2 regions of the Candidatus Syntrophocurvum alkaliphilum genome follow, and region 1 is predicted to be linked to the other one. Evidence: predicted binding sites of a transcription regulator. Region 1 holds the regulator's gene; the other holds the start of a gene.

Region 1 (3,439 bases):
TATAACCTCCTACTCTAGTAGAAAAAGCTATAACAAGATCTTCACTCAACCAATCATCAATACTTAAGTACTTTATATCACCCTTGTTTTTTAGTTTTTCTTGCTGCATTTGTCCATCCCTTCTTTTTATTTTAAAATTATATTATGTTATCTATAATTTAAAAATTAGTTTTGATTCTACTGCAAAAACCTTATTATCGAAGTAAACATTGAATAATTATAAAAGCTCTTGTATGAATACTATTCTACGCAGTAGAATCAATTTTGAATTTTAAATTTTTAATTCTTAATTAATGATGAAAAGCAAAGCTTTTCTATATATTATATAATATCAATAATAAAGGGAAACTTTGTTTCCCAACCTCAATTAAAAATTAAGAATTGAGAATTAAGAATTGATTCCACTACCAAAACATATTTGCAAAGCAAACGATGAATAATTATAAATAGTTTTGCATAAAGGTTGCTTTCTGCAGTGGAATCAATTTTATCATTAAAGACTATGTATTCCTTTTTTTTAGGGGGAAATTATGTTAACTATAAGCCAAATAGCAAAAAAATTAAATATTACTAACAGACAGGTCCATGACTTAATCAATTATGGTTATTTAACAGTATCAAAAACTAATCACTACCCGAATAAAGGTATAAAATATTTATTTTCAGAATATGAAGTTAATAATCTTGATGTACACTCTTCATTAGCAGAAATTTATGAAAAAAGTAAAAAAAAGAGTATAGGTAATAGGCCAATATGTGACTTTAAAAAAGTTTCACGGACTGTAAATTATTATGAAAATTATTTAGAAAAAATTGCATATTATCCTGAACATGAAGCAAAATTGCTAAAAATTTGTTTTTATTTATTTCATTTAAATCATTATGCAAAAACATTAACAGATTTAAGCTCTAAACTCTATAAACTAAAAAATAAAGTCTTAAATAAAATTTATAATGATAATAAAAATATAATAAAGACCAGTTATCTAATTGGTCCAGATAAAAAGAAAATATGGTTATGCGAAGATTGTAAAGATAATGCACGTACAGCTAATATTACATATACTAAATATATGCAAAAAGAACTTTATTGTACTAAGTGCTTTATTCAGGCAGTAGAAAAAGAATATTACTCCTTAATTGAATTCGTTATACAAATAGATAAATATAAATACGTATTTCATTTACCTAAATCATCTGCACAAAAATGGGTTGCAATTGAAGACCTTCCTAAAAAAAATAGAAATATGGGTAGATATTCAGATAGAATGTATTATTACGGTCGTTCAATAAGTAGAGTTGAAGAAAAGGTTTTCCCTGTTAAGATGATTATTGAAGAATTAAATGATTATCTTAATGATTAACTATTTTTTTAATTGCTCTATTGTTTTAATAAAGCTATTTAAATCAGTAAACTGTCTATAAACTGAAGCAAAGCGTATATAGGCCACTTCATCTAAAATATTAAGCTTGTCCATAACTTTTTCGCCGATAATTAAACTGCTAACTTCGCGTTCATATCTATCTCGTAGGTCCCCTTCTAGTTCTGCAACTAATTTTTCTATCTTTTCCATACTAACAGGTCTTTTTTCACAAGCCTTAGTCACACCATTTAATAGCTTTTCCCTATTAAATTGTTCCCTAATCCCATTCTTTTTTATTACTAAAAAAGGACGCTCTTCAACTCTTTCGTAGGTGGTAAACCTTCTTCTACAATAAACACATTCTCTTCTTCTTCGTATTGAGATTCCTTCTTCACCTGATCTAGAATCAATGACTCTGTTTTCCATTTCTTTACAATACGGGCATTTCACCTAATACCACCTTCTAAATAGTTTTAATTATGCCCTTATTATGACTAATGAAACATTATAATTCAATACTAATAACTCTTAATAAAGATCATCATCGTCAGGTAATCTATTATCTCTATACCGATCTATCTCATTATAGACAGGTACTTCTACTAAAATAACATCTCTTCCTATCCTAATTATTTTATCCCAAGGAACAACAACTTCCTCTCTTTTAGAAAAAATACTAAACCCTCGCATTCTTCCAGGTAGTATAAATGCTAAAATCCTGCCGTTTTCTAAATCCAATTCTATATCAATAATATTTCCTAGTTTCTTTCCATCTAATATATTTATTATTTCTCGATTACGAATATCAGATATTTTCACCACACAAATCCCCCCCTACTAACTGTGGTATATTAATTACACTAAAATTAAAATATACTCATCTACTTATAATTTATGAGAAATTGTTAAAAATGTTTCTGTTTCTTTTAAAAAAATATTTCAACAAAAATATATAATATTTTAAGCAATCTAAAGATTAAATTTATTTTTTAACCATATTCTCCAATATTAAATGTTCAATGTAGTATATTAGGGAAATATATATTCAAGTTTATAGTTATTTTTAACGATATAATCAAAGATTAAATATAATTAAGGGCTGGACTCTAACGAGGAGCCCAATCGATACTGAACGATTGAAGTATCGAAAAGCTAATGTTAAGGAGGACAAATACATATGATGAGGGCTCTTTATACTGCTAGTACAGGTATGCATGCACAGCAGTTAAACGTAGACACACTTGCACACAATATGTCTAATGTAAACACTACTGCATATAAAAAACAAAGGGTTGAATTTCAAGATCTTTTGTACCAAACAATTCGTAGGCCAGCTGCTGGATTTGATGTAAATGAACCAGTTGGACTTGATGTAGGTCTTGGTGTAAAACCTGCTGCAACCCATACCCTATTTACCCAAGGGAATTTTCAAGCAACAGACAATCCACTCGATATTGCAATCAACGGTAATGCTTTTTTTCAAGTAGAAGTACCTGGTTATGATGAGCCATTATATACTAGAGATGGTGCACTCAAAATTGATGCCGAAGGCCAATTAGTTACTTCCGCAGGACACTATTTATTAGGAGTAGATTTTATTGAAGAAGAGGCTTACGATATAACTATTGAAAGTGATGGTACCGTTAGTTATATGATACCAGACGATGATCAACCAATAGAAGCAGGACAAATAGAATTAGCTAAATTTATAAATCCATCTGGTTTAGATAAACTTGGAGAAAACTTATATCAAGAAACAATAAATTCGGGTGAAGCTATATTATGGGATCCACTAGATGATTCAACAGTTAGTTTACAATCTGGTTATTTAGAAGCATCCAATGTTCAAATTGTTGAAGAAATGGTAAATATGATAACTGCTCAAAGAGCATATGAAATTAACTCAAAAGTAATACAATCTTCTGATGAAATGTTACAAACTGCTTCTAATTTAAGGAGATAATAGAAAATGAAAATTAATTCTAGTTTAATAAATACAAAAATAAATAATATTCAAAGTGACTCACAAAGCAAAAATACAAAATCTGAATTTAAAAAACTATTAAATACTGAAA
Region 2 (3,439 bases), 1.2 Mb from region 1:
AGCCAAAATACCAAGAGGGCTTTGCACCTTTACCTACAGGCTTTGCTTATGCAGAGTTTAATAACATAGATTCGGTTAAAAATGTAGTTAATGAAAATACATGTGCAATAATGGTTGAAGCTATACAAGGTGAAGGTGGAATTACACCAGCAGACTTAAACTTTTTACAAGAAATAAGGAAAATTTGCGATCAACAGAATTTATTATTAATATTTGATGAGGTTCAAACAGGAATAGGTAGAACAGGTGAATTTTTTAGTTATCAGACATACGGTGTTACTCCAGACATAATAACACTAGCTAAAGGACTAGGAGGAGGTTTTCCAATTGGTGCAATGTTAGCTACAGATGATGCAGCTAATGGTTTTGCTCCAGGTGATCATGCATCAACCTTTGGAGGTAATTATTTGGCTACAGTAGTAGCAAATGAGGTGGTAGATACAATAAGTGAACAGCAATTTCTTGATAATGTTGATAAAGCCGCAGAGCAACTTTTCAAAGGGATAAATGAATTAAATGATAGTAGAATAAAGAACATTAGAGGAAAGGGTCTAATGCTTGGAATTGAGTTTGATACAGAGGTTAAAGATCTTATTAGTATATGCATGAATAAAGGTCTTCTTTTGATAGGTGCTGGTACTCATGTATTACGCTTTGTACCACCTTTAAATATAAAATCGTTGGAGATAACACAAGCTGTTTCTATATTAAAAGAAGCTTTAAAGGAATGGAATTAAGGGGAGTGAACAATGATAATAAAAGATCATCTAAGGGGAAAACACTTTATTAGTATTCATGATTTTTCAGCCGAAGATATTTTACACATTTTAGAGGTCGGAGCACAGCTAAAAGCAAGACAAAAGAACGAAATACCACATAAAATATTAGAAGGAAAAACTTTAGGTATGATTTTTCAAAAATCATCAACTCGGACAAGAGTTGCTTTTGAAGTAGGAATGTATCAGCTTGGAGGACATGCATTGTTTTTGAGTCCTCGTGACATACAGATAGGCCGAGGAGAAACTATAAAAGATACAGCACAAGTATTATCCCGCATGGTTGATGGTATTATGATAAGAACCTTTGATCATGATGAAGTAATTGAACTAGCTAAGTGGTCTTGTGTTCCAGTAATAAATGGCTTAACAGACTTATTACATCCAACTCAAATAATAGGTGACCTAATGACTATTCAAGAATACAAAGATGAACTAGAAGGCTTAAAATGTGCCTTTATAGGAGATGGAAATAATGTAGCTAATTCTTTATTATTTGGTGGAGCTAAGGTGGGGATGAATATTACAATAGCAACCCCTGAAGGTTTTGAACCTAATGATAAAGTATTAACCTCTGCTAAAGAGGATGCATTAGAAACTGGAGCAAAGCTTGAAGTCATAGAAGACCCATTTGAAGCTGCGCGTAATGCAGATGTAATCTATACAGATGTTTGGGCTAGTATGGGTCAAGAAGATGAAGCTGATGAAAAGGAAAACAAATTTAAAAAATATCAAATAAATGACCATTTATTATCTTATGCTAAGGAAGATGCAATTGTATTACACTGTTTACCGGCTAAAAGAGGTAAAGAAATTACTAACGAAGTAATGGATGGACCTAAATCAGTAGTATTTGAAGAAGCAGAAAATAGACTACATGCTCACAAAGCTATAATGGCGGTATTAATGTAGAAATACTAAAGGCTTTAGTAAACTTGTTTATCTAAAACATAAGTGAAATGAATCGTAGGGGAGAATTCATTCCCTAGACTATAGACTTAGTTGTTTTAACGCAGACAATGAATTCTCTTCTACGTTTAATGGTTATATATTCTATTATAAAGACAAAAACTAGTAACAATCAAAAAGAAATTGGTTAAAACAAGGAGAAATTTGAAAAAATTAGAAGTAATTAAGACAAAAAGCAGAAAGAAAGTCCTGGGACGGGTCAGTTGGCTCGTTTTTATTATTTTTAAGATTTATAAAACGAAATTTTAAGAATCATTGAATAAAACAAACAAATATAAAGGTAATATTTTCTTAAATAGGCTAACTAATCTAACAAGAACTTGTCTTTTTGCTTATAGAATAGGAGAATATTTAAAGCACATATACTGAATATTGTGGTGTAAAATAAAACATACCATATATATTGTGGTTTTCAAAGGGGAAATGATTAGTGGATATAAGTAAGATTATAAAAAGAGATGGTAGTATTGTTGAGTTTGAAAAAGAAAAAATAACTAAGGCCATATGGGGAGCAGCGCAAGCAGTTGGAGGTAAAGATTATCAAACAGCTGTAGAGTTAACAGACAAAGTAGTAGAGATTGCACAATATATAGATGATGAAGAAATATCAACAGTTGAAAAAATTCAGGACTTAGTTGAGCGTGTTCTAGTTAAAAACGGTCACTATAAAACTGCTAAGGCATATATTTTATATCGTAAGCAACGTGCTGATGCTCGTGATGCTAGTCAACTGTTATTAAATAACCAAATTATTTCATCATATCTTGAGAAAAATGATTGGAGAATAAAAGAAAATTCTAACATGACTTATTCCTTACAGGGAATGAATTTTCATATCTCTTCAGTAATAGTATCTCAATATTGGCTTAACCAAATTTATCCAACAGAAGTAAGAGAGGCTCATAATAGTGGAGATTTCCATATACACGACTTAGGAATATTAGGGGTATATTGTGTTGGCTGGGATATTAGAGATTTACTGCAAGAAGGTTTTAAAGGAGTGCGGGGTAAAGTAGCTTCGGGTCCGGCAAAGCACTTTAGATCAGTACTTGGACAGATAGTAAACTTCTTTTTTACCCTTCAGGGTGAAGCAGCAGGAGCACAAGCGTTTTCAAACTTTGATACTCTTTTAGCTCCATTTATCAGATATGATAACCTTGATTATAAGCAAACCAAGCAAGGTCTTCAGGAATTTGTCTTTAATATGAATGTGCCAACAAGAGTGGGTTTTCAAACACCATTTACTAATGTTACCTTAGATTTAAAGGTACCTGAATTTATGAAGGATGAACCAGTAATCATAGGTGGTAAGCATATGGATGCTACTTATGGAGAATTCCAAAAAGAAATGGATATGTTTAACCAAGCATTTGCTGAAGTTATGATGGAAGGAGATGTGGAGGAAAGAGTATTTACATTCCCAATTCCTACCTATAACATTACTGAAGATTTTGATTGGGACAACCCTAACTATGATAAGATTTGGGAGATGACCGCTAAATATGGTATTCCTTACTTTTCAAACTTTATAGGTTCAGATATGAACCCAGAGGATGCTAGAAGTATGTGTTGTCGCTTAAGGCTTGATAATAGAGAGCTTAGAAAACGTGGCGGTGGGCTTTTTGGAGCAAATCCTTTAACTGGCTCCATTGGAGTTGTAACTATTAACATGAGTCGAATAGCATACTTAGCAA

What was found. The regulator NrdR, encoded in region 1, represses ribonucleotide reductase genes. The targets are predictions, from matches to a motif close to CACNANATNTNGTG.
Region 2: the regulator NrdR is predicted to act here: its motif matches at 2,109-2,122, upstream of SYNTR_RS11100 (ribonucleoside triphosphate reductase).

The regions. Positions count from the first base shown of each region.
Region 1 covers NZ_CP046457.1:1,102,612-1,106,050, forward strand. The annotation lists gene pgeF (peptidoglycan editing factor PgeF) at 1-109, opposite strand, end outside; gene SYNTR_RS05410 (hypothetical protein) at 531-1,364, shown strand; gene nrdR (transcriptional regulator NrdR) at 1,365-1,814, opposite strand; gene SYNTR_RS05420 (YlmC/YmxH family sporulation protein) at 1,893-2,186, opposite strand; gene flgG (flagellar basal-body rod protein FlgG) at 2,542-3,327, shown strand; gene SYNTR_RS05430 (rod-binding protein) at 3,334-3,439, shown strand, end outside.
Region 2 covers NZ_CP046457.1:2,275,434-2,278,872, forward strand. The annotation lists gene SYNTR_RS11090 (aspartate aminotransferase family protein) at 1-737, shown strand, start outside; gene argF (ornithine carbamoyltransferase) at 750-1,688, shown strand; gene SYNTR_RS11100 (ribonucleoside triphosphate reductase) at 2,176-3,439, shown strand, end outside.